2 regions of the Marivirga salinarum genome follow, and region 2 is predicted to be linked to the other one. Evidence: riboswitches for the same ligand, from Rfam matches in the RefSeq annotation. Region 2 holds a riboswitch; the other holds the start of a gene.

Region 1 (11,304 bases), 1.2 Mb from region 2:
CTATGAAAAAGCTTTTCGCACTAGCATTAGTTACCCTAATTTCGTTCCATCAAGTTTTAGGACAAGAAGATAAAGAACAAAACAATTTACCTCTTGATTTAATGGTTACTGTTATCAATAATAGCATTAATGAAGCAAATTCAAGTCTTAAAGACAATCCTCTTAACATCAAAAAGGCGGTCATAACACTAAAAACGAGTTATAATGGTAGCGGAGGTGGTGGCTTCTCATTTTTTGTCAAAGCTGAAAAAAAGTGGCAGTTGGAGAAAGCTCATACTCTTACATATACCTATGAAAAACCTTCAGAGGCGAAAGAGAAAAGCATCGATAAAATGTACGATCCAATAAAATTATTTGAGAAAAAGCTTGCTGAGGCAATTTTTGAAGCAGCTGATCAATGGAATAAAGTTTCCGCTACAGTAGAGGGATTACCAAAAAAAGAATTTACTGTAGAACTTTCCTTTACCTTCAAAAAAATAACTTCCGCGGGAATTGAATTTGAAATTTTCGGTATAGGTGGTGATGGATCTATAGATTATGAAAACTCTGCAACTCATAAAATAGCTCTTACCTTTCATTAAATATTAGTAATAAAATTAATTCTATTCAAGAATAAATCCCCGTTCCCGCCATGCCTCTGCATGGTGGTCTTCTACCTTTCATTCATTATCGCCAACCCAATAAGGTAACTTTTAGATAAATGGAATTAAAATTTGACATCTTTATTCCCGATAAAAGAAAGCAATATTCGATTAGTGATATTCTAGGAATAGTTGCTATGATTCTTGCAATACTAATTCTCATCTTAAACCATTTTTTTACAATATCACAAACAATTAATCAAGCTATCTCTGGAATTCTGTTTACGGTAATGCTTTATTATTTTGTTAGGGCAGTAGTGGTGAGGGGTAAAATACAACCTCTAAAAGGAAAGTTGATGGGACAGCTAAAGTTTGGCAGCACAGAGATATTTATAAATGATCAGAAAATTGATCTCGATCAGATAAACAAGTTAGAGTTCATTTTTGGCAATTATTATTCTCAATTTAAAAGTGCACAACCGATTTTTGACCCGTATAGTGAAAACGGAACTAGTAATTGGATGACCTTATGTTTTAATAAGAAAAAACATTCAATTCAATTTCGAAGAATGTATAATGGGCAAGAAAAATATCTAAAACCATTGCTAGAATATCTCCATTTCAAAGATAAAATCTCTTTTTTAAGGTTAACCGAGATATTAGGTATTAATAAATTTGAGGAGATTCAAGAATATAAACTGGAATTGGAAAATAAATTTGATCAAAACTAAATTAAATATCAAAGACCCAATTGGAATTGATGTTAAACAAATACTTAAATTGCTATATAGTAACGATAAAATTATTTTGACAAAAAAGTACTTATGAATATTGGTTTCAAAACAAAGTTGAATTCTGTTTTTAAATGTATTTCTTTTACGTTTATTCTAATTGTGTTTTTTGGAAACAATACCATATTTGCACAAATCCAAGTGCAAGACATTTTCTACAAAGTCAATGGCGATTTTAAAACAAATAATAAAGAATCTCGAATAACTCACATTAACCATCAACTTGAAACTAATTTTACTTACCCAGAAGCCATTTTAGAATCAGGGCTAGATGGGCAAGCATTATTACATCTTTTCATTAATAACGGTGAGATTGAGAAGGTAATTAATGAGAATATTTATTTTAGCTATAAATTTTTTGAACCCGAATTTTCCATATTCCTAAAAAGAGAGTTAGATACATTTATTGAAACCACAGATGGAAAAACTGAAATATTCATGCATGTAAATTTCTTTCTTCCTAGTCGGAATAAGTGGAATTCGAAGAATTACAATAAACAAAAGTACTACAATGAGGTAAAAGATTACATGGACAATTTAGAATCTGAAGATATAGAAATAAATATAGCTGGAAAATTAAATTCTTTACTTTGCTATAATGCTCTAGATATTCAAGTAAGAGAGCTTTTACTTAGAGCTCTAACTGTTTATGACAATCAACCTAAAATTCAAGAAGCCAAAAAATATATAGTACTTTTAGAAAAGTTAAATGCTATTTAGCACCCGTACTCCCCCGTTCCCGCCATGCCTGCATGGTGGTCAATCATTTTAGGCAACTTTTCAGGTTCCATAAAAGCCCATTTAACCTCCCACCTTTCATTCATCACCGCCCATCTCCAAAGCTCTTGCATGCGTAGGTCCATCTAATCGAAAACTTTGATCCCCTGCTGGCAAATCCAATCCCCACTTCTTCATGACCGGAGCCTCCAATGATTTTTGTCTGTATTCATCAGGGGTCATGATCGGGATACCGTAAATAATCGGGAAATAACGCTGACAAGCTGAGCAAGTCAAAAGTCCCTCAATAATTTCCTCATCCTCCTGTTTAAAAATACTGATATTCAAATCGCCCTTATCAAAAGGGCAGCACATTTTCTTTATTCTTCTTCAATTGATTTTGGTGTTGGAAAGGGTCTTGTTAGATGTTCATTTGATGGGGTATTTAAGTTTTTAATGCCACAATGCGGAGCATGACGGGAAGAAGGAATTGAAATCAAAGATTCACTCAACATTAAACTCTCTTAAAACATCATAACCATATAGTATATACATTAAACTACTATACTTTTACGGTATACGCAAACTAAAATACTGAATTTAGCTTTCTTTCCTTTGTGAAAGTATGTAGTTTAGCAGGCTAATGTAAAAAATCAAAAACTTGTCTACTTCAATAGACTATTGCGTAAGACGAGTTGTTATTATAATCTAATGACTAAAAAAATAACGATTTCTGTTCTATTGCTGATTTTTACGATAACCATCAGCTATTCTCAAAGTAGAGATAAAAAACTAGGGTTAAGATATTCATCAGACTATGCTCTTTTTCAAGGAGAAGGAAAATTTGTCTATAATCCTACAGTAGGTCATAAACTTGGACTAATTAAAGAGAATGGCTCACTTACTTTAGGTGGTGAATTAGGCTACTTTAATTTTAGTCCTAAAGAAGAGGAATTTTACTATTTAACGAGTAATACCACCTATGGGACAGCCAAGTATTCTGATTATAAAATCTTATCCCTGAATCTTATTTTTTTATGGAATCTACAAGTAAATAGAAACTTTCAAATTAAGCCTGGAGTACATTCCGGATATTATTTTGTCATGTATGAGACCTCTATTTCAGATGACTTTGTAAATTCTACTGAATCATTTATTAGTGGAAGAGGCGGGATAACCCCAACTATCGAGTTCCATTATGCATTAAATGAAAATTGGTCAATTGATGCCCATTCAATGTATCATATCTTTTTTGAAATCGGTAATTCTGATCCTTCCAGTGTAAACTTTAATTCATCATTAGGAATTGCACATAGAGTTTGGTCTAACGGATTAGGGATTACTTATTTCTTTTAAACTTTTACTCTTGCAATATTCCCTATAAAATTATTAGCTGTCTAACTATCTGATTAATCTGTTTATAATGAAACTAAATACTATAAAGTTCTTTTTTGTTTGTCTTTTATTATCCTCTTGTGAGGCAGAAAACCCTTTTGTTTCTAAGGAATATATTGAACAATTAGAGGAATCATTAAAGCCGGACATTACAAATATTGCATTTATCTACGAAAATGACGTTTATTATCTTGCTGATATTGAGTCTATTCCCCAGAAGATTACTGGAACTCCTGAAAATACTAAGACTAAAATATCTGTAAGCCATAGTGGAAAAAAGTTTGCTTTTTTGAATAAAGATAACCTGATTGAGATCATCGACAGCACTGGAACGGTATTGACAATACTTTCAAGTTATACGGATGTAAAATCATTCGACTGGAGTGAAGACGACTCTACATTATATATTCTAAACGGAAATTCTTTATCTTTTTATGGGCCCGATATGGATATTCCTACATTAACTTCGCCTTCAATTCCCAACTATGCTTTTGCAGAGTTTACTTCTTTATCGATTTCTTCTGGAGGAGATTTGGCTTATACTGTAAAATACATGGGTGCCATTAATTCAGACACCTATAGATTAATACAAAAGCCAAATGATGGAAGTGATAACGAAATAATTTATTCAAATAACTCAGTGAAAGATTTTACTTATGTAAATTTCTCTTCCAACGCTCAAGATTTGGTTTTGGGAGCAAGTAACTCAATTAATGTACTCGAAGAAGTATATTTCTTCGAAGATTTAAATAATTTCCACTCTTTTACTTCTGAATTTGATCATATCACCCCTACCTACAATAGTGCTAAACAATTTATAGTTGGCGGTTATAATAATTCTAGTCAAGCCAGCGAACTTTACTTATATGCGAGAAGTCTTACGAATTCTGATGAGGATTATGTATTCGATAGTTTTTCCAATGAAAATAATCCCATTTATGTCGACTGGAAGTGATTGAAAAAGGTAAGAAGTTGCTGACCCAATTCATCTCCTGCTGGCAATTCCAATCCCCACTTCTTCATGACAGGCGCTTCCAATGATTTTTGTCTGTATTCATCAGGGGTCATAATTGGAATACCGTAAATAATAGGGAAATAACGCTGACAAGCAGAGCAAGTCAAAAGTCCTTCAATAATTTCCTCTTCCTCCTGTTTAAAAATACTGATATTCAAATCACCCTTGTCAAAAGGGCAGCACATTTTCTTTAATAGTCTGCTTTGCCTCGTTCCCGACAGGCTCTGCAAGGTGGCAAGATTGATGGAAATCTTTCCCACAAATTAAGATAGTAATGAAATATTCCAGCAGAAATTAGATTATGTACACGATAATCCTGTGGAGTACAAATATATTTCAGCAAAAGAATATGCTGGTATTAGGAAAGAATTGTTGGCTGTAGAATTGTTGGATTAGCTTGCTGATTCGCTCGCGTTTTTAGTACGCAATACGTGCGATAAGGGTGGTATTATATCGCTAAAACCACTATATTACTTTCAGTAATCAACCCTGCTCTTTTACTATATAAATATACCAAAACTGTTCATTACATATAATAATTCTCTTTTCAGAATATTTTGGTGCACAGTTTACTTTAATATACTGTTGGTAAACAGTTTAAATAATATTACTTTTAAGGTTTAGCAGTCGGTTTCTACCTACTGCAGACAGGATTTTAGCTACATAACCACTATAGATGTCAAACTTCTTTCAAGAGCTTCAAAGGCGAAATGTTATCAAATCGGCCATTTCCTATGTAGTGATCGGCTGGGCAATTTTACAAGTAGCTGATATCTTATTTCCTGCCTTTAAAATTCCAGATAGTGCGATCCGCTATGTTTTGTATGCCTTGATTGGAGGCTTCCCTATATGGGTTATTTTCGCCTATATCTATGAGTGGACGCCTGCCGGTTTTCAACGAACCAGTACGGTACAAAATGAGGCTTCTGTTCATCAGCAAACTGGAAAGCGTCTTAACTTTTTTATTTTCGGGGGGATGGCGCTTGCGATTATCTTGTTATTGGCAGATAGGGTCTTCAATTTTACTGACACGCTTGAGACTACCGATGAGAAGAAAGCGATTGCAGTATTACCTTTTGAAAACATGAGCACCGCAGAAGATGCCTACTTTGCCAAAGGAATTACAGAGGATATTCTCACACAGATTTCGCAGATTGGGGACTTACGGGTTTTGAGTAATTTCACTATTCGAGATTATGATACAGAAGGAAAAACAGTAGAGGAAATAGGAGAAGAACTGAACGTAAACTATCTGCTCACCGGAAGTATTCGAAAAGCTGGCGAGCAGCTTCGCATCACATGTCAATTAGTGCAGCTTGACCCTGAAGAGCAGGCATGGGCAGAAAATTATGACAAAAGAATGGATGACGTTTTTGCCATACAGACCCAGGTAGCCGAAGAGGTAGCACGTAATCTTAAAGCCACTTTAAGCCCTGCAGAAAAAGCCAAAATAAAGGATAAACCCACCGATAATCTTGCGGCCTACAATATCTATCTGAAAGCAAGGGAAAAATATAACACCTATGAAAATGAAAATTTTAAAGAAGCAGCCGACCTCTTCAAAAAAGCAATTGCATTAGATCCTGAATTTAGTTTGGCCTATGCGGGCCTAGCAGAGACTTATGGAATAGGATATCTTAGGGGGTTCTACACAAATTTCTTCGCAGATTCTGCCAAAAAATATGCGGAAAAAGCAACGGTTTTAGGACCTAAAAGAGCAGAAACTTGGACGGCTTTGGGAACAGCCTTCCGTTGTGAAGGAAACTATGCTGAAGCTAAGGAGAAATACCAAAAAGCACTGACTTTTAATCCTAATTATCTATTGGCATTGGCGAATTTAGCAGATATTAGTATTCGACAAAACCGGCAAGTGGAAGCGATTAGGCTCTATCAAAAAATCATCAAGTCAAATCCTTTAAATTATAAAATTTTTGCTGGCATGGGGCTTACATACTTATTGTTGGATATGCCTTCTAAATCAGCGGCTTACCTCCAGAAAGCCATTTCTTTAAAGCAAGATAACCTTGACGTAAAGTTTTATTATGCGCTCTGGCATCTGTTCTACAGCACGCCTGATCAGGCCAAAACACAAATTAGAAAGTTTAAAGCTGCAGACCCACAAAACATAAGAGTAACTGCGACATGTGCAGTTTTGGCCTTAAATGTGGACCAAACACTTGCGAAAAAGTATGTGAATGAGTTGATTCAAAGCCCTGCATTCAATCCATCGGAGTATATTGATCAAACTCATGTCTTGAGTTATTTACTAATGGAAGAAGGCAAAATTGATTCCGCTAATTACTGGCTAGACACTACTATTACTATCCTGGAAAAGAAGATGAAAGAGGGGGGTAAAAACTCAGCACTTCCGGGTCTACTTATGGAAGCTTATGCTATCAAAGGAGAAAAAGAAAAAGCCTTACACCTGCTAGACAGTTTAAATCCTGAAAATGATCCTTCCCCTCCCATTGAGTATCTGAAAAGTCCATATTATGAAGACTTAAAAGATAATGATCGCTTCCAAAAAATTATGGGGGAAAAGCAGCAGTATATCAATGCAAAGCAGCTGGAGTTGAGTCGTCAAGAATTGGAGCTTCAATAATACAGCAATTGGTTTAAGAGGACGCTTGAAGCAGACTGCAAGAGGTCATGTAGAATCTTAGGAAATACCCTCGTTCCCGCCATGTTATGCATAGTGGTCAATCATTTTAGGCAACTTTTCTGGTTCCATAAAGCATTTAACCTACCCTCCTCTTATTCATCACCACCCATCTCCAAAGCTCTTGCATGCGTAGGTCCATCTAATCGAAAGCTTTGATCACCAGCAGGCAATTCCAATCCCCACTTCTTCATGACCGGAGCTTCCAATGATTTTTGTCTGTATTCATCAGGGGTCATGATTGGAATACCATAAATAATAGGGAAATAACGCTGACAAGCTGAGCAAGTCAAAAGCCCTTCAATAATTTCCTCTTCCTCCTGTTTAAAAATACTTATATTCAAATCACCCTTATCAAAAGGGCAGCACATTTTCTTTAATAGTCTGCTTTGCATAATTTTTTATTATCTCAATCCCTATATTCTTAATACTGTAGCTTTTCTTTATATTTTTTGGCAGCTGCTTCAGGATCGGCTTCATTTAAGATGCCTGAAATAACCGCAATACCATGGAAGGGGAGCTCCTTCAATTGCTCTAAATTCTTTTGATTGATTCCTCCCGAAAGAAAAATGGGCATATTGCTGATTTTGGTTGCTTTCTTGATGCTTTCGGGCTGTACAATATCACAGCTTTCAACCGAAGGAGATGGAAAAACGGAGCAAAAACTGATATAAGACAAGCCATTTTGCTCAGCCATGAGTACGGCTTCCATATCATTCGTAACCGTAAGGCCAATATATTGGTCTTTCAGTTTGGCCTGAATAGTTGGAAAATCGGCAGGCAATCGGTCAAAATGTACCCCATCTAATCCTGTCTCTAAGGCCAAGCGCCAGTCTTGATTCATAAGCATTGGCACTTGAAAATCCATTACCAATTCTTTAGCCCGCTTAATAAATTTTAATTTGGCTTCCTTGCTCTGATTCTCAGGCCAATGATCCCAAATCTGTACAATATCAACGCCCCCTTTCAAAGCTGCCTTTAGTTTGTTCAACAAGCTTTCGTGCTCTTGACTTGGGTCAATCACCAAATAAAGTCCTGCTAGTTTTTTCATTTCCATCCTGCTTGAAATGCTTTAAAAAATGCAGCCCAATAAGGATCCACCCCATCAAAAGTAAAAGGCTTCTGCTCTCCATTGGTTTGCACTAGCTGCTTGGAAGAGCCTTCCGTAAACTCTCCAATTTTATAAGCCTCAACTCCTTCTTCTGAAAGCCCTTGGATCAAGCGGTCTTCATTTCCCGGCTTTACCGCCATCAGCATAGAACCGGCACCGATAGAGATAAAGGGGTCGATCTCAAACAAATCAGTAATCTGCTTTACCTCCTCATTCAGTTTAATCTTATCTAATTCTACTGTGAAACCGCAGCCCGAGGCATCCGCCATTTCATCCAATGCTCCTAAAATTCCGCCTTCTGTTACATCATGCATCGCATGCAATTCTTTGTTTGGCTCCAGAATGCTGGAGGCCGCTAATGCTTCTTTCAATACAGAAAGATCCCAAAAGTTATTAGCCGCAATTTCTTGGGTTTGCTTACCGCACTTTTCACTTACCGTTTTAGGAAAAGCATTGGCTAAAAGGGAAGAGGATGATAAAGCCGCATGTTTTGTCATGATAATGCTATCGCCTACTCTTGCATTATTACTGCTTACTATTTTGTCTTTCGGAGCCTGTAAAAACATGGTGCCTCCTCCGGAAATGGTAGATTCCTGACCGGGAATCTGGCCTGTATGTCCGCCCGTAATACTAATGCCTATTTTTTTGCAAAGCGTATCTATGTGGCCCCAATACAAATTAAAATCTTCCCGAGACAAACTGACCGGAAGATTGAGTACAAACTGAGCATACTGGGGAGCAAATCCGGTAGTAGACATATCATTAGCCAATAGGTGCACGGATAAGTGAGCTGAAATTTCCATACCCAGAGACGGAATCAGAGATAGCGGATCACTAGAAGTGGCCAACGCATTTCCATTACCTAAGTCAATTATGGCCGTATCAACGCCAAATCTCGGGCCGCAAATTACTTCTTCTCTTTTGGCCCCACATTTATGCAGTAAATCCTCTTTAAACACCTGAGCATCTACTTTTCCAAATTGATCATCAAAAGCCGCCATCACACATCATTAAATTGTACATATAAACCAAAGAAATCACCATAAGGTAACTTCCACTGCTGACGTGGAAACCATTTGGGTAAGCCAGTTGCATTCCACTGAATGCTATAATCCCTGTCAGGAAGCGCCTCAGCAATAAGTTCTTTTAATGAAGCAGGCGTATAGAAATTAGCCGTTACGTAATAATTGTTTTGTCCAAATAACTGCTGTACCCTTCTTCGCACCAATTTGGGTGTGTTTCGGTTCATCATCCCAAAGATAATCCCATATTTACCTACTCTTGCGGCTTCACGGATTACTTCTATTGGTCTTTTGTAGTATTCGAAAGTGGTGATAAAGGCCAGTGCGTCAAACGTATGATTTTTAAAAGGCATATGATGAGAATCGGCTAGAACAAGGTCGCCATTGAAGAGGTGAACACCCTGGGCCAGCATAAAAGGAGAAATATCACCGCCTGTAGCCTGAATCCCTATTTCATGCCACCATCTTGTAAAGCGTGTAGTGCCACAGCCATATTCCAATAAGCTTTCAACGCGGCTATCTTTCTTTATGAGTTCTTCCAGCGTTCTTTTTTGCCAAACTTCCTGGCGCTTATAAGGTCCTTCGTAATAGGCCTCGTAGTGGTCGGTATCGTCTCTGTTAAAAAACCACTCCTGCCTACCTTGCCAATTGCGCAATTCACCGGTGGCGACATCAAATTTTTCCTTTTTTGAAATTTCAGTCATCGAACTTAATATTTATGACCTTTGCATGCAGGGGAAGAGGAAGTTCGAATGGCTTTCACAATTCCTACGCTAGCATTACCTAGATCAGGTTATTTGGGTATAATCTCAGCCGTTCAGTTGGCACCCCATGTAAAATATAAGACGAAGCTAAGGATAATTAAAAACTTAAGCAATGCTTTCAAAAAATATCCCTTAGGCACAGCGTAATGGTCCAAGCGGGCGCTTGAACTAGTGCTAACTTGAAACTAACTGAAATAGTATAATGCAAGCGTCCGCTTGTGCTTATGCTATAGAAAGATCAATAAGGCAACCGTTTTGGAAAGTCCTTCAGCAGGCTTAATTGAAAAAGCTGCCGCCTACAGTAGCGGAGAAGTGACATCAGAAATTGTCATCGAATCTCAAATTAAAAATATAAAATCCCGCTTAATCTTGTAATTAATTCTACTTTTAACTTTATGAACGAAGGAATTATTAAAAACGCTTATGAAGCAATGATCAAAGAGCTTCAAACCATCATTACGGTAGCCTATATTTTTGCCGTAGGGATTGGGATGCTATTTAATTATCAGAGGTATGATGAGTTCGGAATTAATATTTTTGATTATGCCGATGTATTTGACTTTCTGATCACTCCTTTCTCTGATTTTCAAGTCTTGCTTTTTACTATGATTTCTTTGCTGTTTACTTATTTGATTTACAAGCTAGATGTGGCTTGGAAAGGGAAGTACCCCAAGTGGTATTCGCGGTTAGTATATTTTGGTTTTGACCAAAAAAGCTGGTTTGCTAACTTTCGCTATTTCACATTTTTCATAGTGCTCATTTCCTACCTATACGTATCTGCGGATTGGTATGGATCAATTTCAAAAAAGCAACTTAAAAAGCTTGATCCTATTACTATTCAATTTTCAGATGGAGAAGTAAAAAAGGGTAAAATGATTGGAAAGACGAAAGAAGTGATTTTCATCATGTATGGCAAGCAAGTGGAGGTAATCCCTATTAGCTCTTTGGTTAAAACTATAAAAATGCCTGTTCAATAAGACCCGCAAATAGTATCTACCATTGGTCCAAAAGGGCATTTTTTGTTTTTTGTTGCAGCCGGCACAGCAGCAATACTCTTTGCTTTTCACTGGGAGAAAGGGATTGCACAATTAAAGAAAGAGTAAAATAGTACCATCTACTTCGTTTCGCAGGAAAAGCCTCCGGTCTATTAATTTGATATTACCAAAAATCCATTTCGGTTCTAAAATCTAAGAATTCAATATCGTTACACTTCTTTCTCTTGCTGATTATAGCGCTTACATTAATAAGT
Region 2 (11,304 bases):
AAGAAGCATTATCTTCTCCATTATTGAATAATACTGATATTTTAGGAGCGCAAAAGATTTTATTGTCCATTATTTCAGGTGATAAGGCTGAATTGCAAATGGATGAGCTGACTGAAATCACGGATTATATTCAAGAGAGAGCCGGAGATGAAGCTGAAGTAATTTTTGGACATGGAATGGATCAGTCTTTAGGAGAAGGATTGTCTGTAACAGTCATTGCTACAGGTTTTGATCAAGGAGGCTACAAGGAAAATGCTATTCCGCATCAAGAAGCCAGAAAGGTATATGATTTAGACTCTAATAAGCAGATTACGCTCTTCGGTAATGAGAAAGAGGAAGAAAAGTCTAAGCCAGAACCAAGAAATGAGCCTAGTCCATTTACTTTTGAAAAGCGAAATACTCAAGAATCTCGTCCCCCTGCAGATGAGGAAAGAGGTTATTCTTTTGGATTCCCTTCTAAAAAGCAGGAAGAGCCAGAATATGTAGAGGAAGAGAATGATTTTGCTGATGATTTTACTGATAGCTTGTCTAATGAGTATGATATAGTAGATAAGTCAGAAAGTCAGGATGATGTAGATAAAAAAGAGGCAGAGCGCCAAGAAATGTTGAGAAAGCGTTCTGTTGAGAGGATTGAAAAATTGAAAAACTTAAATGGTGGACATACCAATACTCCTGAAGCGTATAAACAAATGGAGGTACCGGCTTATAAACGTAAGCAGGTAAAATTAAGAGATGTGCCACATTCTTCTGAGAAAAATATCTCAAGATTCAATTTGAATGATGATAATCAGATATTGGGCAATAATAAGTTCTTGCACGATAACGTAGATTAAATTATTCACAAATCCTTTTAAGTCATAATAAACAGGTGTTACAGGCAGCTTCGTAAGGAGCTGCTTTTTTTGTTTGCCTTGGATGCAGACATATCCGATGGGTTGAAAGAAACCCAAGTTGCCTAGCCAGAGGGAAGACAATGCAAAGCCAAGGGCGTTGTTGGCAACGACAGGGTGTGTAGCAAGTCAGGGGAACATAACGAAAGTGAACCGACCTTGGCAGACAGTCTGGGCAACCTTGCAAAAAGTGGGAACGCCCGAAATCTGGACAAGATTGTATGCTATAACGGATGTGTTTCCAGACAGGATAGTTTGCTTAATGAGGGAAGCCTTTACCCTGCAAAATAATGCTAGCCGGTGACAAGTTTGACGACAAGGAACTGGCGAACAGGTGAAGGTGGCAGATGAAACCGTAGTAGTGAATAATTCCCTGCCAAAGAAAGTCTGGTAACGGACGGGAGGAGAAAACAGGGAAGACTTTATGCGAAGAGCGTGCAACTTGTCATAAAGGGGTATTCATATTCAAAAGAATGGATGTTGTGCGAAGGGGCAAAGTTAAACCGAAGACTTGGAGCTAAACCGAACGTATCAACCTGAGTTCGACATTAATTTGGAAATTCAGATTTTTCACCCAGAGGGTGACCAGCCTATGGCTTGCATCCATTCAATAGACAAGGCGTCTTTTTGAAGATATAGCGAGCTATATCGAAGAAAGACAACGCAGTATATTGGATTATATGGGAAAGTTTTTCTGATTCCGCTTGTAAACAGCGATTTTCTTCCTAAAAATTTCTTACAATAGCCCGCTATTGCTTCAAAATTTTTAGTTGAAACTCACTATTTACAAACGGTCTGAATCCTAAATTAATAATCGAATTCAGGTTATCAGGTAAAAGCAAAGATAATTTCTGCTGGAATGCGGGATTGTATTTTACGGAAAGGGGTGACGAGCCTACATTCTGTGGAAACCGTGCGAGTGTTCAGTAACCGTGGTTAAATACTGCTGACAGATTGACTTTGGATAGCTTGTCTTTGAGCTAGAAACATCAGCGGGACACGGAGAAAGAAGAACCTGCCCAATCACTGAAAGTAGAGTTGCCAAAACTGCAGAAAACGTTTCAATGCACATGCTAAGGATTTTGCATCAATACTATGAGATGGTATTGAATAAGGCTTAACAGGAGCCGTGTACGATGGTCTGTAAGCACGGTTCTGTGAGAGGGCTTGAGATAGGAAGTTTTATTTTCCTATCTTTACCCTACTCTATTATGCAAATTCGTACCAATTATTAATGGAACTCAAGTCGCTATGTAATTACCTAACGGTACGTTAGTATAAATGTGTGCGTTTAACATTTTGAAATACGACTATTTCAAAATACTTTTGTATGCTAAAATTTTAAATCCTAATTGATGCCTTTTAAGGTTACTTTTCATCTTTTCAATAATAAAAAACATGCCTAGTAAGTATATTTACCTAATCTTAATATTTTTAGTCAGTTTATCCTGTACAGATGAACCAGAAACAGAAGCCCTCGAAGTAAGATCATTATCCTATACCAATAATAGCACTACCATAAAAGTAGGTGAAGGCTTTGCCAGTGATGCTCCTGAAGTGGATGGAAGTGGCACTTTAACCTTTTCAATTGCAGATGTTTCTGTCAGCAACTTTGAAGGTATCACAATAGAGGACTCTACAGGAGTTATCACTGTGGCTGAAGGTAATACGCTTGAAGGAGGTATTAACTACGTTATTGCTGTGGCAGTTTCTAATGATGATGTTACTGAAGTCTTTGAAAGTGCCTTTACGATAGAAATGGTTGCCTTAGACCTGCCAAGAAACCTGATTTATTCAGTAGACTCAATTGCCGTTCCTTTGGCAACGAATTCAAGTAGTGTAGCACCAACTTTAGATGGCTTATCACCATTTAGCTTCACTATAGAAAATGAGGCAGAAGTGCCGGGGTTTTTAAGTATCAACGAAGAAACTGGAGTGATCAACGTCAATGGTGAAACTTCAGAAGTTGGTACGTATAAAATTAATCTATTAGTGGCTAATGAGGATGGCGCAACTAGTTTTGAAGCAGCTTATACCGTAAAAATATTGGCCCCAGAGGCCATAGCTGGCTTCTCCTTTAGTATTAATCAGAATAACGCTTATACAATTGACTTTACAAATACTTCACAAAATGCGGTTTCTTATACGTGGGATTTTGGAGATGGTAGTACATCAAATGAAGAAAATCCAAGCCACACTTATAATGATGACGGAGAATATGAGGTAGTATTAACGGCCACCAATAGTGATGGCTTTGACAGCCAGTATGCAGAAACAATTTGTGTAGCTGACTTAGCTGGTATGTATAATGTTGTTGGATCATCACCAGATGCTGGTGTAAGTAATCTTGAATATACAGCTGAAATAGTTAAAATTGCTCCTGGTGAGTATTATTTCTTGCCTACTAGTGCTTATGCGGTGTCATTAGGTTATTCTGGTGCTTTTGCTGTTCCAACTATCTTTACTGATGTTTGTGGTGAATTAGAAATTCCTGCTCAAAACCTAGGTGGTGATTTGGATGGCTTCCAACAATTCTCAAATGATGTAGCTGGAGAAGGATCGATTGATCCTGAGACTGGTGTCATTACATTTGAGTATATTATTAGTGGGTTAGGGTCTCAAATAGATGTATTTACTCCAGTTGAATAATTTTTTAAAGGAAATAATTAAATGTTTATATTTTAGGATTGCTTCTGATATTCTTTGGAAGTAGTTCCTAAGATGAAGATTTCACAGGTTGTGGTACATTAATCTCTGTGTCCGGTGTTTCAGCTTTAGTTAATGTGTCTGATGTTGCTTCTGCATATAATGAGAGCAGTGAAGATACTATGGGGGTTACACTTACACTAAGTGAATTTCAGTCTAGTGCAGATGCTGTTTTGATGCATCTTAAATAGGTGGCGAAGCTACTATAGGTGATGGTTATATTTTTATAAATTAATATGGATTAGGTCTTGCTAAAAAGGTTATACCTGCTACATCTGATATACAATCTCTTACTTGGAATATAGTGATCTTTGATGATTGCGTTGGTGAGAATGCCGAAACGATTGAATTATATTTCGGTGATGAAAGATCTGCTAATGTAAATATTGAACCAACTACAACGAGTTTCTCTATTGTTAATTTTAGAAGTGATTTGGCAGTTGCTTCCACGGCATGGGGAGATGATTTAGATGGAAATCCTATTGCAGTTGAAGCTCCAGATGATTAATCTATTGATATTGCAGATATTAATATGGATTGGGAATTGTATGACACAGACTTCAATTTAATTAACTATTCTTGGTTTTGATAATCCAGAAGAAATGATTATTGCTAACTTTGGTAGATGGAGACTATTATCTAGTTCCCATTCAGTATGCATCTGTGGATATAGACCCTCTTGATCCTGTAAGATATCCTTTATTGTTTGACTTCACAAGATGTGGTTCAACTTTAAATGCTAGCCCAGTAATTAATGGCTTTACTACAGCAGGTTTCGATAATGGTGATGAGACTTATTCCCAAGCAATTGTTGATTATACTGTTACTGAAGAAGGAGATAATGTTACTATAAATGATGGTGTTTCAGATATTGCTTCAGGTAAAATGGAGCAATTACAAACTATAATTTCTCAACGAGATAGAAAGTAATATTATTTAATAAATAGAAAAGCAGGGTCGTAAGGCTCTGCTTTTTTGTTTGCCTTGGATGCAGACATATCCAATGGGTTGAATGAAACCCAAGTTGCCTAACCAGAGGGAAGACAATGCAAAGCCAAGGGCGTTGATGGCAACGACAGTTTTATTTTCCTATCTTTACCCTACTCGATTTCTGGTGACCACAAATAAAATATGACAGCCAAAGGCTGTTTTGTGTTAACCACAAAGATTACACTGAGAATTTCACAAAGGACTCAAAGGGATAGGCCATAACTTATATTTTTACCAAAAGAACTCGAAATACACAAGTAAGATCAGTAGTAAATTTTTTGCCACAGCGAAAAAGCTTTTGTTTTCCCTGCCTGCTTCAGACAGCTTTTGCTTCTTTTGTGGTTAATTTTTCCATAGTCGGTGTTCCACCGACCATCTTTTTGCTTGGGTTTAACTATTTGTATTTTACTTCATAAATCTGCGGTTTCCTATTAAAATCATATTTTCCTCAAAATCCATCCCCCAATTTTGTGAAAACGGAAATGTTTGCACTAAATTCGTCCATCAATTTTTAAGAAGATAAAACATGACTTTAAAAGATATAGCTTCAGTTACAGGAAAAGGCGGTTTGTTTCAGGTAGTAAAACCTTCAAGAACAGGCGTTATTTTAGAATCCTTAGATGAGAAAAAGCAAAAGCTTGTAGCTCACGCACACGATAGAGTATCCATATTGGATGAAATATCCATTTATACCACTGATGCAGAAGGGAATGTTCCTTTACAGAAGATTTTTAATACTATGCATGAAGAATTTGGTGACGATTTAGGAATAGATGCTAAATCTTCAAAAGAAGAGATTATGGCTTTCTTAAAGCACGTACTACCTAATTACGATGAAAATCAGGTTTATCCTTCTGATGTAAAGAAATTAGTGAGCTGGTATAATACTTTATTAAAAGAGGCACCTGAGGTATTGACTGCTAAAGGCGAAGAAAAGAAAGATGAAGAAAAAGAGTAATTTGATTTAGTAGAAATAAGATTTTATGCCTTCCAAGTTTTCAAAACTTGGAAGGTTTTTTATTTCATTCAAGCTTAGGCGAAAACCATTTCATTCAATTTTCTAACCTCCTTCCAATCCAAAGTTACACCTTTTGATAGCCTCTCATAATGGCTTCTAAAGTAATTAATGCAAATATTCTGAAAATCATCGGGGCTAATACTTGAGGCATAAACTGGTCTGAAACAAGGACTCTGAAAGCGTTCTTTCTTACTTAATTTTTCTCCTTTTAAGCGCAGAATAGGAGCTGTATCTGTAAAATGTTCTGCTTCCCATGTTTTACCGCTTTCTTCAATTTCATTCAATTGATCACATAGCTTTTCCATGCTGATTCTTGGGAAATGCTGGCGAGTGGTATTGATCCAAGTGGTGTATTTATATTCTAATTCATATCGGTTATCCGAATAAATACTCATGACCATATCAGCAGATTGACTTTTGCTATAAAGGGCATAATAATGCAATGGTTCATTGGCATATACAATTTGCATCCTGATATCATCAATTGTTTCCTGGTTATCAATTTTTTCAAGATGGTTCAAGACTAAATTGAATTCTTCTGTATAAGGAACTTCAGCAATAGGTAAATCCACCACTTTGCTGAAAGCATCTAAAAAGTGAATGTATTTAGGGACACAGGCTTCCATTTCCTTTTCTGCTATTTCAGGAGCACCAAAAGGAGGGTAGAATAATTCAGCTTCTTCTTTATTCAGCCAACAGACTAGTTTTAAGGCTTTTTTCCATTCAGAATATTCAAAATTAATCTCTCTGAAATCTCCAATCTGAGCCATTTCAGTCAATAAATCATAATGCTTTAATGCTTCCTTTGGATTGAAAACAGCCCATACACCCAAAAATCCATCAATATCATAATGGTTATTGGTGACATATTTTTTATCCAGTTTTGGTAGATTGTTTTGAATTGCTTTTAAAACAATTTCAGTGCTGGTATCTGCTTCACAATTCTTGGGAACTGGCGCTCCTCGCCAATGCGATAAATCAAATCCCTGAGGATGATGGGCATCGACTACCAAAACTTCATCAGGATATTTTTTGATGTCGTAGAAGGGGATGAAAGTTTTATCAGTCATAATTGGCTTTTTGAAATTGAAAGTAGCTTTTCCAAAGTTCTAAACTTTGGAAAAGCTATCTATTAATAATTATCAGGTAGTTCTTCTTAAAATCTTAGATTTAAACCTAATAAATAATTTGCGCCTGCTTGAGGATATAAATAATTCTCTCTTACTTCATATGATCCGGCATTGTAGCCGAATGTATAACCGTTTGAAGAATACATTTCGTTAAATATATTATTCACCATCAATTTCAGCTCTGCAGTTTTTAAGAATGGTAAGCCAAATTTGTAGCTTCCTACGAAATCACTTACAAAATATGGATCTAAGGCTCTATTATCATTAGAGGTATTATCCAAATATTGTTTCCCTACATATTTTCCTAGTAGCGTAAATTTCAATCCTCTCACTGGCTGATAATTGATTTCTCCGGCAGCTATGATGTTTGGAGAGAATGAAATATCTGTATCGCTATATTCATTTTCAATCACATTATATTCATCCCAGTTTTCGCCATAATCATAAATTACCTCTGTAAAGTTGGCTATTTTATTTTGGCTGAAAGTGGCATTACCACCTATTGATAATTGTTGAGTTAATTGATAAGCACCAATCAATTCTATTCCCCTTCTATAGCTATTTTCCACATTAGTTCTAATGCTTGACCCGACATCGTTCAATTCCCCCGTAAGGACTAATTGATTAGTGTAATCCATATAATAGAAAATGGCCTCCGCACTGAAATTGCTTCCTTGTTTTTTATAACCAAATTCATAATCATATAAAGTTTCTGGCTGCGGTGTTACATCTTGAGGCGCATCAACAAAATCATTTCTTACCGGTTCTCTATTAGCTACAGCAACAGAAGCATATAATTGACTGTTATTAGGTAAACTGTAAGTTAAACCTGCTTTAGGATTAAAGAAAAAGTATTCACCACCTGTGTCAATAGTAGTTAAGTCATTGTCAATCCCTTGAGTAACATAATTGATATTTCTGATTTGCATATCAGCAAACATATTCAATTTCTCATTGAGTTGATAATTAGCTTTTAGGAAGGTGTTAAAATCATATTTTCTTCCATAGTTATCGTAGTAACGCTCTCTAATTTTAGATTCACCAGCAAATCTTGCCCAGATGATTTCACCAAAATGATCTCCGTCATACTCATTATAAGCTCCTCCTAAAGTAACATCCCAATCACCTTCTTGATAATTCAAACTATAGGTCAAGCCATAAAAATGGTTGTCTAGCCATCTTCTTCTAACCAAATCAGTAGAGGAAATAGTGCTGTCTCCAATCACAACATCATTTAATTGATAATCAGCGAAATCATCATCATTTCTGTATTGCTCATAATAACCTCTACCATAAGTATAGTGGAGAGCTGCGTTGGCTTGTATGTTATCAGTAAATTGATGTGACAAGTGGAGTTGATAGTGATCTTGCTGATAATTATCAGTCTCATTATCATATAAATAGTAATTGAATGTCCTGCCAGAATTCAGAAGATTTTCAGCTTGATCTTCTGTATAACCATTATTTAGGATTACTTCCTGCATACCTTCTTCATTATTTTCTAAACGAGCTTCCGGTGTGCCCCACCAGCTTTGATAAGTTTTTTCTTTTCCGCCAAAAGCCAAAGCTTTCACGATAGTTTTGTCACCGTAATAAGCACCGGAAAGGAAGTAAGATTGCATATCAGAAGTTGCTCGGTCTATATATCCATCCGAATGAATGGAAGAAAGGCGTCCTTCAAAAGACCAGCCACTATTGGTAATTCCCGAATTGAAAATCACATTATGCTTCCTTGTGTTGAAAGAGCCATAAGAATTATTTACTTCTCCAAAAGCATCTTGAGATGGAGTAGAAGTTTGCATATTTACCGATGCACCAAAAGCAGCAGCCCCGTTAGTTGAAGTTCCTACCCCTCTTTGGATTTGGATATTATCCACGGAGCTAGCTAAGTCCGGCATATTCACCCAGAAAGTTCCATGAGATTCCGAATCGTTGATTGGAATTCCATTTATTGTGACATTAATTCTAGTTCCATCACTACCTCTGATTCTCATTCCAGTATAACCAACCCCTGCTCCAGCATCTGAAGTGGTCACCATTGAAGGTGTGTAATTCAACAGCATAGGCATATCCTGTCCTAGATTTTGCCTTTCCAGCTCTGCCTTCTTAATATTGGTAAAGGTAGTAGGTGTATTTTCATCTGCTCTTGTAGCTGAAACCATTACCTCATCCGTAATCTGAATATCTCTTTCTAATTCAAAATTAAGGGTCAAATCCTGATTTTCGAGTTGTACTGTTTTAACAGCTTGCTTAAAGCCGATATAAGAAACCTTGATTTCATATTTACCGGCATTAACATTATTGATGCGGTAATTTCCATCAATATCAGTGGCACTTCCTTTTTGAAGGGATTCTATCACTACACTTGCACCCACTAAAGGCGAGTTGTCTTCTTGGGAAACTACTTTCCCACTAATGCTGCTTTGAGCCATTAAATGCATACTCATAACCACAGCCAAAGCAGTTAATAACCACTTTTTTGTAAATTGTAACATTGTTTAAATTGTTTGTTAGTGAAACTCATGGAGGCGGGGTAATTACCTCCTTTCATTTTCCTTAACCAAAATCCCTGCGACCGCATTATCGGCATCAGGTTCATTGGGTATGATCTCAGCCCGTTGTATTAAGGCACCCCAGCGTAGATACGCTTTATCTTTACAATAGATTTACAAGAACAATTGTTCCTGAAATCTTATTTTTATTCATTTTATGTAATTGATTTATAATATTTAATTTCACAGAAATTTATTATTTGGCACTGAATCCCGATTGCTATCGGGACAAGTTTCTCTCATGTAATTGCCTAATAGGCTCTATTTAAATTCAAAATTCCTACGCTCGCATTACCGAGTTCAGGTTCAGGGTATATTCTCAGCCCGTTATATTAAGGCACCCCTTATTGATGCTGCAAGTATAAGAGGGAAATTCTGAGGAAACAAATTTTATTTCAGCATTTTGGTTTTTCTTTACCTTTGTACGCTTGATTTTAGGTTAATGATTTTTAATATATTAATTTTGAAATTGGGTTTAAAATATCTTATTCTAATTTTCAATTTTAAGCATAGTTTTTAATGAAAAAATTCTACTCTCCCCTCAAATCTCTATTATCTTTATTTTTTATTTTATTTGCTTTAAACGTTCATGCTGCTGACTATTTTTGGATAGGGGGTAGTGGTGATATTAATGATTTAAATCACTGGGCAACAACTAGTGGCGGATCAACTCTGCATACAAATCTGCCCGGTGAAGATGATGATTTATTTTTTGATGCTAATTCATTTTCTGCAGATGGTCAAACTGTTACATTTAATGTAAATATAGGTGTACGGGATTTTAATGCTAGTAATGTCAGTAATGCCATAATTTTCACTGGAAGTGGGGATTTTAATATATATGGCTCACTATACATTGGGGTTAGTGTAGAATTAGACCTTGACTCCAATCGTTTAAGCTTTTACAGTAATGAGGATGGGGAGGAAATAGAAATTGCACAAGGCAATATGGATATTGATGACCCTAAATCAAATAATATTAGTTTTTTAGGTTCTGGTAGCTATACCTTCCTAAGCAATTTTTCTGCAGCGAATGTTTTTCACTATTCAGGGACTATAATATTTGGTGCCAATGAATTTGATTTTGGCTATTTTAATTCCATAAATAATGTAGCCAAACATATTGACATTACTAATGCTATTATCAATTTATCTCATTGGAGTATTGCCTCTTACGATGTGATTACATTGGAGTCGGCAAATTCGACCATAAATGTAAGCAGAGACTTTAAAGGGAATAATTTAGATTATTTCGATGTAAATATTTTAATGCCCGATTTTTTTAATACAGTTAGCATAGAGGACGATAACTCCTTTGATAATTTAACAGTAGCAGCAGGTATTGAAGTTGAATTTCAAGCAGAAAGTCAACAAACTATCACAAATGCCTTGACTGTTAATGGAACCGCATCAGAGGTGGTAGAATTTGTTAGCTCTACTGAGGGTAGTACTGCAACCATTATTGGGTCTGGAATAAATGTTTCAGGAGATTATTTAAATATTACTGATGTCGATTTCACAGGTTCAGGCACTTTTAGTTTAGAAAATTCCCTTGTTTTAGACGATTCCCAGGGTTGGGAAATCAACTCAGTACCAACACCAACTGGGAATGGACAATTTTATTTCTCAAAGATTTATAGTGACAGTATATATTTAGGCTTGACTGCGGGCGGTGGGCAGGAACGAATAGTTTTTATTCGTGAAGGTACTTACCCAGATGTAACTGTAGCAGATGATACTGAATATACAGCCAATACTACATTTGGACAGGGTCAATTAGTTGGCACTGATACTTATGTAATATATCAAGGTAACGATAAGCAAGTAAAAATCGATGGCTTGCAACCGAATACTGAATATTATTTTTCCAGAATGGAAGTGAACTCCACGCCTGACAATTCAAGTGTTAAATATCAAAGTACTTCTACCAGTTTTGCAAAAATTATGACAACTCTGGAAAGCGGAAATATATACATGCATAATGGAGAAGTCAGTGTAAATACCGGAGATAGTTTTTA

The links. A riboswitch is a leader RNA that binds a small molecule or an ion and turns the genes downstream of it on or off. The one in region 2 is predicted to bind thiamine pyrophosphate.
Region 1: another riboswitch for thiamine pyrophosphate. It lies ahead of QYS49_RS03230 (class I SAM-dependent methyltransferase); the one in region 2 lies ahead of QYS49_RS08115 (TonB-dependent receptor).

The regions. Positions count from the first base shown of each region.
Region 1 covers NZ_CP129971.1:738,993-750,296, forward strand. The annotation lists gene QYS49_RS03175 (hypothetical protein) at 3-581, shown strand; gene QYS49_RS03180 (hypothetical protein) at 701-1,312, shown strand; gene QYS49_RS03185 (hypothetical protein) at 1,406-2,092, shown strand; gene QYS49_RS03190 (Trm112 family protein) at 2,189-2,464, opposite strand; gene QYS49_RS03195 (DUF2715 domain-containing protein) at 2,801-3,445, shown strand; gene QYS49_RS03200 (hypothetical protein) at 3,513-4,439, shown strand; gene QYS49_RS03205 (Trm112 family protein) at 4,421-4,759, opposite strand; gene QYS49_RS03210 (tetratricopeptide repeat protein) at 5,176-7,101, shown strand; gene QYS49_RS03215 (Trm112 family protein) at 7,254-7,553, opposite strand; gene QYS49_RS03220 (thiamine phosphate synthase) at 7,583-8,209, opposite strand; gene QYS49_RS03225 (AIR synthase-related protein) at 8,206-9,270, opposite strand; gene QYS49_RS03230 (class I SAM-dependent methyltransferase) at 9,270-9,995, opposite strand; TPP riboswitch at 10,039-10,133, opposite strand; gene QYS49_RS03235 (hypothetical protein) at 10,451-11,032, shown strand.
Region 2 covers NZ_CP129971.1:1,898,331-1,909,634, forward strand. The annotation lists gene ftsZ (cell division protein FtsZ) at 1-833, shown strand, start outside; gene QYS49_RS08090 (PKD domain-containing protein) at 2,289-3,539, shown strand; gene QYS49_RS08095 (hypothetical protein) at 3,901-4,104, shown strand; gene QYS49_RS08100 (hypothetical protein) at 4,206-4,526, shown strand; gene QYS49_RS08105 (DUF5606 family protein) at 5,113-5,544, shown strand; gene QYS49_RS08110 (DUF6687 family protein) at 5,619-6,674, opposite strand; gene QYS49_RS08115 (TonB-dependent receptor) at 6,761-9,229, opposite strand; TPP riboswitch at 9,284-9,380, opposite strand; TPP riboswitch at 9,547-9,641, opposite strand; gene QYS49_RS08120 (T9SS type A sorting domain-containing protein) at 9,806-11,304, shown strand, end outside.